Regions from separate parts of the Allobosea sp. 124 genome, predicted to be linked through region 3. Evidence: predicted binding sites of a transcription regulator. Region 3 holds the regulator's gene; each other region holds the start of a gene.

Region 1 (3,273 bases), 3.4 Mb from region 3:
CCTGCTGCTTGGCGGCCAGCCCGTCCGGCCCGGTCGCGATCTCGGCCGCGGTCAGCGGGTTCTTGATCCTGAGATGGGCCGCGACGTCCTGCCCTGAGGGCAGGCCGAGCATGACGCCCCGCTTCAGGTTGCGGAAGGCGAGATTGCCGCCGCCGCCCGGCAGATTGTGCAGTTCCTTGACCAGCAGCGGATCGAGCCGACGCGTCGGGTTGAAGGTGAAATTCGGCGTGCCCGCCGCCGTGCCCAGATCGTAGAAGCGCCGCCAGTCGATGATCCAGTTGCTCGGCAGCTTCGCGACCGGCAAGGGACCGCCAGGCGGCGGGTTCGGCATCAAATCGCCGATGATCTGGCCGGACAGGCCAGTGAAGCCGAAGAGCAGGTCGAAGCCGATGTCCGTAAAGACGCGGTTATGGCTGTAACGCTGCCGGACCATACTGTGGCCGAGCCGATAGGCGGCGGCGGAGAACTCGACCGGCATATAGGGCGTGCGCTTGAAACGGTAGAACTTGCGCCCGTCATGCAGTATCTTCGCGACGATGCCGGGCTCGGTCAGGCGCTCGACGAAGTCATGCAGCACGATCCATTGGTAGTGCCAGGTCACCAGCCGGCGCGCCTCGGCGAAGAGATCCGCCGGCGGATTGGCCCCTCCGGCGAGGATATCGCAAACCTTGTTGTGGAATTTCAGGAAGGCGAGATGGGTCTGCGCCACCAGCAGGTTCTCGTCGTTGCGATGGTCGCCAATCAGCGCCATCCCTTCGGGCGAGCGCGGCAGGTCGTTCGCAAAATCGCCGGTGATGCCGCCGAATCCGACGGTGATGTTCTTGCCGATGACGAATTTCGGCCCGTGCTTTGAGAAATTCGGGCCGCTGCGCTGATAAAGATGCGGCGAGCCGTCCGGTCCCAGCCCGTAGAGAGCATCGAGATCGAGGCTCGGCGTCCGAAAATTCTCGACGCCGAGCGGGTCCTTCTGCTTGTCGCCGAGCGAGGTCAGATCGAGCGTGATGTCATGGTCGACGAATTGTCCGAGATAGGTGAAGCCAGCCGGAATATTGGGGTTGTCTTTGGCCTTGTCGGCAGGGTCGGCGTCGAGCATCGCTACGGCCAGTGCATCGAGCTTGGCATCCGAAACCTGGAGCGGTGGGAGCTTCGGGAACATCCGGCCGAACATGCCGGGGTCCTTGTGCCCCGAGAGCGCATCGAGCACCTCGCGTGTGGCGTGGCGGCCGGCGACGCCGTGGCCCGGCGTCACCTTGACGGCATTGGCTTTGGCCGTTGCCGCCTTGAGCAAAGTGACGGGTAGGCTCGTGCCTGCCTTGGTGACGGGCGGCAACGTGTCGGTGTCAGGCAAGTTTTTAGTGTCAGGCATGGAAATCTCCTGTCGTGTGGGCGCGTGACGCGCCGCTGATGTGAGAGATTTGCCCCCCGGGGCCCATGGCATCGACGCTCTTGCAAGAAAGAAAGGTCGCCGGACTCCTTTCACGGCAATGAGTTAGCGGTAGTGCAGAGAATATTATTCTCGGCACTTGCTGACATCGCTGAATCAAGATGGAAATCGTCTAATACGAAGCTGCTCTCATGACAAGTTGTTTTGCCTTGAATTGAAGGAAGTGACTGTAAAACGCAAGATCGAGATCGTTTGAAGCAAATGAGAATGAATTTATATATTTGATTTGTGTGCGTTTCCCTTGTAGTGCGCGACTGAAGCTCCGCGCCCAGGTGGCACGCAAGCTCGTATCGAGTTCATGCTATGTTCTTGCCAGATCGCCCGTGCTCGTCTAGGTTTCGCCGGGGCATGGGGCAGCGGGCAATGGTGACACGGGTCGCGACGGTGGCGTTCGAGGGGATCGAGGCGCGCGCCGTCGATGTTCAAGTCCAGGTCACGCCGGGCGGTGTCGCCTTCATCCTGGTCGGTTTGCCCGACAAGGCGGTGGGCGAGAGCAAGGAGCGGGTGCGTGCCGCGCTGATCGCCTCTGGTCTCGCCCTGCCGGCCAAGCGCATCACGGTGAACCTCGCGCCGGCTGACCTGCCCAAGGAAGGCAGCCATTACGACCTGCCGATCGCGCTCGCCGTCATGGCGGCGATCGGCGCGATCCCGGCCGATGCGCTGGCGGGCTACACCGTGCTGGGGGAGCTTGCGCTCGACGGCTCGATCACTGCCGTCGCGGGCGTGCTGCCGGCGGCGATTGCGGCCTATGGCCGGGGGCAGGGGCTGATCTGCCCGCACGCCTCCGGGCCTGAGGCTGCCTGGGCCGCAGCCGACATCGACATCCTCGCGCCCCGCTCGCTGATCCAGCTCGCCAATCATTTCAAGGGCACGCAGGTGATGGCACGGCCGGAGCCGGCAGTGACGCGCCAGTCGGGGCCTTTGCCCGATCTCGCCGATATCAAGGGTCAGGAGAGCGCCAAGCGGGTGCTCGAGATCGCGGCGGCCGGCGGGCACAACCTCCTGATGAGCGGGCCGCCGGGCGCCGGAAAATCGATGCTGGCGAGCCGTCTGCCGTCGATCCTGCCGCCGCTCAGCCCCCGCGAACTGCTCGAGGTCTCGATGGTGCTGTCTGTCGCAGGCCAGCTTGCCGAGGGCGCGCTGACCGACAGGCGGCCCTTTCGCGCCCCGCATCATTCGGCCTCGATGGCTGCGCTCGTCGGCGGCGGCCTGCAGGCCAGGCCCGGCGAGGTCTCGCTCGCCCATCACGGCGTGCTCTTCCTCGACGAACTGCCCGAGTTCCAGGCCCAGGCGCTCGATGCGCTGCGCCAGCCGATGGAAACCGGCGACGTGCTGATCTCGCGCGCCAATCACCGTGCCGTCTATCCGGCCCGCTTCCAGCTCGTCGCGGCGATGAATCCGTGCCGCTGCGGCAAGGCGACCGAACCCGGCTTCGCCTGCCGCCGCCAGCAGAACGAGCGCTGCATGGCGCAGTATCAGGGCCGTATTTCCGGCCCGATGCTGGATCGCATCGACATCACCATCGACGTCCCCGCCGTGACGGCATCGGATCTGATCCTGCCGGCGGCGAGCGAGGGCTCGGCGGAGGTCGCAGCCCGCGTCGCCGCAGCGCGGCGCCTCCAGATCGCGCGCTTCGAGGCTTTGGGCCTGCCCACTATCGCGACCAACGCCGCCTGCCCGGCGCCGGTGCTCGACGAGATTGCGCGGCCGGACAATGCCGGCCTGTCCCTCCTGCGCGACGCGGCCGATGCCATGCGCCTGACCGCGCGCGCCTATCACCGCGTGCTCAAGGTGGCGCGCACGCTGGCCGATCTCGACGGCGAGCCGAA
Region 2 (3,273 bases), 4.5 Mb from region 3:
TGCAGAGACGACCCCTCAGCGCCGCCAGACGCCCTTCACCGGCGCGAACGAGTAGCGATGCTCGGGGCAGGGGCCGTGCGCCAGCAGCGCCGCGCGGTGCCTTGCGGTGCCATAGCCGGCATGGGCCGAGAAGCCATAGGCGGGATAACGCTGGCACAACCGCGCCATCATCGCGTCGCGTGTCACCTTGGCAACGATCGAGGCCGCCGCGATCGAGGCGACCAGCGCATCGCCGCCGATGATCGCCTCGCAGGGGCAGGCCAGCACCGGCGGATCGTTGCCGTCGACCAGCACGCCCGCCGGCTGCAGCGGCAGCGCCGCCACGGCGCGGCGCATCGCCAGCAATGTCGCCTGCCGGATGTTGATGGCGTCGATCTCGAGGGCGGTCGCGCTGGCGATGCCGATGGCGAGCGCCGATTCGGCGATGACGGCGAAGAGCTCCTCGCGCCTGGCCGCGCTGAGGTTCTTCGAATCGTCGAGCCCGGCGGGAACCGCGGCCGGATCGAGGATCACGGCAGCCGCCACCACCGGCCCGGCCAGCGGCCCGCGCCCGACCTCGTCGACCCCGGCGAGCGGCCAGAGCCCCTTCGCGATGGCATGCGTCTCACGCTGGAAATGGGCGACCATGGCGGGCTTATGAAGGAGTGGCCTCTGCGAGACCAGAGCTGATCGTCACGGTCGGGCGCAGCGCAGCGGAGACACGGGAATCTCCTGCAGGAGATGCTCGGGTCAAGCCCGAGCAGGACGACGCGGCTCGCATCCTCAAAACAAGCTCAACTGCGCCTTTTCCTTCTCCGGCTTCAGGAACAGGTCGTTGCGCAGGCGCAGTCGCGCGCCGTTGAAGCCGAGCCGCTCCGCCGCCATCTCGAAGCGCCGGCCGATCATCCAGGCATAGGGGCCGGAGCCCACCTGCCTCTGCCCCCAGGCGGCGTCGTAATCCTTGCCGCCACGCGTCGAGCGGATCAGCGAGACGACATGGCGCAGCTTGTCCGGGTGGTGGGTCAGCAGCCAGTCCTGCACGAGGTCCTTCACCTCCAGCGGCAGCCGCAGCAGCACATAGCCGGCCTCGCGCGCGCCTGCCGCCTTCGCCGCATCGAGGATGCGCTCGATCTCGTGTTCGTTGATCGCCGGGATGATCGGGGCGACCAGCACGGTCACCGGGATGCCGGCGTCCGACAACGCCTTGATCGTCTCCAGCCGCTTGGCAGGCGAAGCGGCGCGCGGCTCCATGCCGCGCGAGACCTTGGGGTCGAGCGTCGTCACCGAGATCGCGACCTTGGCCAGCCCCTTGGCCGCCATGGAGCTGAGAATGTCGATGTCGCGCTGGACCAGCGCGGACTTCGTCACGATGCCGACGGGATGGTTGAAGCGCTCCAGCACCTCCAGGATCGAACGCATGATCCTGAGCTTCTTCTCGATCGGCTGGTAGGCGTCGGTGTTGGTGCCGATCGCGATCGTGCGCGGCTGGTACGAGGCCGCCGCCAATTCCTTCTCCAGCAGCAGGGCTGCATCGGGCTTGGCCGTCAGCTTGCTCTCGAAATCGAGCCCCGGCGACAGCCCGAGATAGGCATGGCTCGGCCGCGCGAAGCAGTAGACGCAGCCATGTTCGCAGCCGCGATAGGGATTGATCGAGCGGTCGAACGAGATATCGGGCGAGTCGTTTCTCGTAATGATCGTGCGCGGCTTCTCGACCGTGACCTCGGTCTTGAAGGCTGGCAGCTCGCCGAGCGAACCCCAGCCGTCATCCTCACTGATGCGCTGCTCGGCCTCGTAGCGCCCGCCCGGATTGATCGTCGCGCCGCGCCCGCGCCGCCGCTCGGGGTCGATGCGATGGCCGGCATGGGCCAGCGGATCGAGCGGCGCGACACGCACCGAAACCGACATCGGCGCGCTGTCCTGCCGTTTCAGCGGCTGGGCCGGAATCGTCCGCGATGAGGGTCTGCTCTGGCGCATGGCGCTGAACCATCCCGGAAAATCGCCGGGAATCGGCGATTTCTTTGCTGTCTTATGTGAACATAAAGAGAACGGATTGCAAGTGACAGGATTGCGACATGCTGCGCTGCGCCATAAGGGATTGCGTATGCTCACTGCGGTCATACGCGTCGATGGTTCGGCTGAGGCGCTCGCCGCGACCTTTTCCGTCCTGATTCCGGCCGTCGCCGACGGCTTCCTCGGCCATGCCGTGGTGGTCGATGCCGTGGGGCGGGCCGATATCGAGCGCCTCGCCGATGCGACGGGCGCGAGTTATCTGCGTTGCGGCGGGGCCGAGGGATGGCATCTCGGTGCGGCACAGGCCCGCGGCGACTGGCTGTTCCTGCTCGAATCCGGCGATGTCCCGCAGCTCCATTGGGCCCAGGCGGTCGAGCGCCATCTCATGATGGCTCCGGACACGCCGGCCCTGATCCCGCTGCGCGGCGTTGCCGGCTCGCTGCGCGAGCGCGCCGCCATCTCCTTCGGCCCTCGCCGCCTGCGTCCGGGCCTGGTCGTCCCCAAGGGCCATGTCCTGGCCGGGCGCCTCGGCGCCGCGCCGCGCCGCCTCACGGTCAGGCGCGAGCGCGCCGGGGGGTGAACGCTGCGGCTTTACCGCAAAGCTGTCTGACCTCGTCGGCACGGCCGCGTTTCAATCCCTCGGCGGCCCGTGCAACATAGGTGCGAACGGGAGAACGATCATGGACATCAAGCGCAGCGGCTCGCAGCCTTCCGGCAAGGGACCGGCAGAGTACTTCACGGGCGCCGTCCGCATCGACCCGCTGTTCAACCCGCCCGAGCCGGCCCGCATCGCGACCGCGCTGGTCACCTTCGAACCCGGCGCGCGAACCGCCTGGCACACCCACCCGCTCGGCCAGACCCTGATCGTGACGGCGGGCTGCGGCTGGGTGCAGCGCGAGGGGGGCTCCGTCGAGGAGGTCCGCGCCGGCGACGTCGTCTGGTTCCCACCCGGAGAAAAGCACTGGCATGGCGCCACCGCGACCACGGCCATGAGCCATATCGCGCTTCAGGAAAAGCTGAACGGCTCGCCCGTCGACTGGCTGGAGCTTGTCAGCGACGCGGATTACAGCGGCTGAGCGAAGCCGCGGGCGCGGCGGGTCGGTCTCGCGATGCCGGAGCCACCCCCCTCCGTAGAAAGCACGCCGCCGCCGCACGCCTGTCGGCGGCCCGCCCTGACTTGAGTCATGTCGCGGAGTCGGGCGATGCTTTGTTCGTCACCTCGGCCGGGGTGAGTTGCGGGAGGGGCATCAAATGACCGAAAGCACCCATCCCTTCGACGAGCCG
Region 3 (3,273 bases):
CATTGCTGCCCTGGCCGCTGGGCCCACTCTGGATCGCCTCGGTCGGCGTCATCGTCACGACCCTGCTGGCGACCGCCGCGACAGCGCCCTTCGGCGCCTATCACTTCCAGACCTTCAATCCATTCGGTCTGCTCGGCAACGCGCTGGCACTGCCCTTCGTGTCGCTTTGCGTGATGCCGGCGGCGGTCTTTGGCGTGCTCGCCTATCCGTTCGGGCTCGATGCTCCGGCCTGGTGGCTGATGGGGTTCGCTTCGGACGTGGTCCTGAAGCTGGCGCACTGGGTCGCGACCATCGACCATTCGACGCTCGTCATCGCGGCCTTCGGCCCGGCCGCGCTCGCCTGCTTCGCCGCGACGCTGCTCTGGCTCACCCTCTGGACCACCAGACTGCGCCTGCTCGCGCTCCTGCCGCTCGTCGTCGGCGTCGCGGTCGCGGCCAAGCCCGAGCGACCCGACGTCCTGATCGAGCGTGACGGCTCGGGCATTGCCGTGCGCGGCAAGGACGGCCTGCTGGTCGTCGCCGGCAAGCCCAGCCGCTTCGTCCTGCAGCAATGGCTCACCGCCGACGGCGATGGCCGCAACCCCGACGACGCCAGCTTGCGACAGGCGGCTGCCTGCGATGATGCCGGCTGCGTCATCGCGACCAGGGACGGCCGCAGCATCGCTTATGCGCGCGACCGGCTCGCCATCATCGAGGACTGTCGCCGCGCCGATCTCGTCGTCACGCCGATCCCCTGGACCGCGCCTTGCGCCACGAAACTCGTCGACCGCACGGCGCTGGCCCGCGATGGCGCGACAGCGCTCATCCGCCGGGGAGGGGCATGGCGCAGCCACACGTCGGAACAGGGCTCCGGCGAGCGGCCCTGGAGCCGCCGGGTCGAGGCTCCAGCATCAGCGCCGGCCAGGCCGGCCGCCGCCCAGCCGGTGGACGATCCGGCCAATCCGGAACGGCTTCAGTAGCGCCGCATCAGGTTGACGAGCCGGCCCTGGATCTTGACCCGGTCCGGGCCGAGCACGCGCGTCTCATAGGCCGGGTTCGCCGCCTCCAGCGCGATCGAGGAGCCACGCTTGCGCAGCCGCTTCAGCGTCGCCTCCTCGTCGTCGATCAGGGCGACGATGATGTCGCCGGTATTGGCGCTGTCCTGCTTGCGGATCACCACCGTGTCGCCGTCGAGGATGCCGGCGTCGACCATCGAGTCGCCGCGGACTTCGAGCGCGAAATGCTCGCCCGCGCCCAGCATGTCGGCCGGCAGCGCGACGCTGTGGCTGCGGCTCTGGATCGCCGAGATCGGCGTGCCGGCCGCGATGCGGCCCATCACCGGAATCGCGATGGTCGTGCGGATGTCGTCGGAGGCCGTCTCGACCGGCCTGACCTTGCCGAGCCCGCTGTCCTTACCGAGACCGCCCTGGACGATCGACGGGCTGAAACGGCCCCGCGCGGTCGGCTGGCCGCCGGCACCGACGCCCTCGGGCAGCTTGATGATCTCGAGCGCGCGCGCCCGGTTCGGCAGCCGGCGGATGAAGCCGCGCTCCTCCAGCGCCATGATCAGGCGATGGATGCCGGATTTGGAGCGCAGGTCGAGCGCATCCTTCATCTCGTCGAAGGAAGGGGGGACGCCGCTTTCGCGCAGGCGTTCCTGGATGAAGCGAAGCAGTTCGAACTGTTTGCGTGTCAGCATGGTCCCCGCCGGCGCGATGATAGATGTAAGTGGGCGCAGATTCGAAACAAATCACGAACACCATACCCGTTCGCGTTGTGTTCCGCAAGCGCGCCTCGCCTTGCGTCAGCGCAGCCTGATGATGCGGCAGGGATCGCCTGTCCTGGCGGGCGCCGCGAAGGCGGGGCGGATCGCCAGCGCCTGTGCGCGTGACAGCAGGCCGAGCATGGAGGAATCCTGCCGCTCGAACGGCGTCGCCTGCCAGCCAGCTTCGGTCAAGGCAAGGTCGGAGCGCAGATAATCCTCGCGTTCGTCATTGGCCGGCATGTCGCGCCCGAGGATGCCGGGCTCGCTGCGGTCTCGCTCGGGCGCCGGCATGCCGAGCAGCGCCTCGATCAGCGGCACGACGAAGAGATGGCCGCAGACGATCGACGAGACCGGGTTGCCCGGCAGCCCTACCGCGACCATGCGGCCGAGCCGGCCGGTCATCATCGGCTTGCCCGGGCGCATCGCGATCTTCCAGAAACCGAGCGCCATGCCGGCTCGCGTCAGCGCCTCCTGCACCAGATCATGCGCGCCGACCGACGCACCGCCGAGCGTGATCAGCACATCCGCGCCGGCGGCCCGGGCTTGCTCGATCCGCGCGGCGAGGTCGGGATGGTTGTCGCGCGCGATGCCGAGATCGAGCGCCGTCGCACCTGCCTGCTCGACCAGCGCGGCGAGCGAGAAGCTGTTCGAGGCGACGATCTGGTCGGGCCCGACCGGATCGCCCGGCGAAACGAGTTCGTCGCCGGTGGCGAGGATCGCGACAAGCGGCTTGCGGCGCACCGAAAGCGTCGGATGGCCCGCCGCGGCGGCAAGGCCGAGTGCGGCGCTGTCGAGCTTGCGGCCGGCCTGCAGCAGCACATCGCCCGTGCCGAAGTCGAGCCCGGCCGCGCGGATGAACTTGCCTCTGGGGGCCCCCTCGCGCACGCGGATCGTGGCGGAGCCGACCCCGTCGGCATTCTCCTGGATCAGGATGGTGTCGGCGCCGTCGGGGATCGGTGCGCCGGTGAAGATGCGCACGGCCTCGCCCGGTGCGAGCGAACCGGCGAAGGAGCGTCCCGCGGCGGATTCGCCGGTCACGCGCAGGTCGCGTCCGGGCAAGAGATCGTCGGCCCGCGCCGCATAGCCGTCCATCGCGGAATTGGCGAAGGGGGGCTGCGTGCGCAGCGCCGCGATATCGCCCGCCAGCACGCGCCAGGCGCATTGCGCCAGCGGCAGGGTCTCGGCCGGCGTCGCCGCCGGAACGCTGTCGAGCAGGGCCCTGAGCGCGACGGGGACCGGGGTCAGCGCCATCAGGCCGTCTCCGCCGCAGAATCGCCGGCGTCGAAGCTGCCGGACTTGCCGCCCGATTTGTGGACGAGCCGGATACCTTCGATCCGCATGGCGCGGTCGGCCGCCTTGACCATGTCGTAGACCGTCAGGCAGGCGACGCTGACCGCGGTCAGGGCCTCCATCTCGACGCCGGTCTGGCCCTTCATCTTGACCTCGGCGCGGACGCGCACGCCGGGCAGGGCCTCGTCCAGGACGAGATCGACGGCAACCTTGCTGATCAGCAGCGGGTGGCACAGCGG

The links. The regulator LexA, encoded in region 3, represses DNA repair genes until DNA is damaged. The targets are predictions, from matches to a motif close to TGTTCNNNNTGTGTTCNG.
Region 1: the regulator LexA is predicted to act here: its motif matches at 1,738-1,755, upstream of C8D03_RS07320 (YifB family Mg chelatase-like AAA ATPase).
Region 2: the regulator LexA is predicted to act here: its motif matches at 2,010-2,027, upstream of C8D03_RS02300 (PA0069 family radical SAM protein).

The regions. Positions count from the first base shown of each region.
Region 1 is NZ_PZZM01000001.1:1,567,433-1,570,705, reverse strand. It holds gene C8D03_RS07325 (peroxidase family protein) at 1-1,366, opposite strand, end outside; gene C8D03_RS07320 (YifB family Mg chelatase-like AAA ATPase) at 1,808-3,273, shown strand, end outside.
Region 2 is NZ_PZZM01000001.1:479,513-482,785, reverse strand. It holds gene C8D03_RS02305 (ribonuclease HII) at 16-627, opposite strand; gene C8D03_RS02300 (PA0069 family radical SAM protein) at 763-1,884, opposite strand; gene C8D03_RS02295 (hypothetical protein) at 2,081-2,569, shown strand; gene C8D03_RS02290 ((R)-mandelonitrile lyase) at 2,670-3,065, shown strand; gene C8D03_RS02285 (hypothetical protein) at 3,241-3,273, shown strand, end outside.
Region 3 is NZ_PZZM01000001.1:4,943,046-4,946,318, reverse strand. It holds gene C8D03_RS23395 (ComEC/Rec2 family competence protein) at 1-959, shown strand, start outside; gene lexA (transcriptional repressor LexA) at 953-1,678, opposite strand; gene C8D03_RS23385 (molybdopterin molybdotransferase MoeA) at 1,784-2,995, opposite strand; gene moaC (cyclic pyranopterin monophosphate synthase MoaC) at 2,995-3,273, opposite strand, start outside.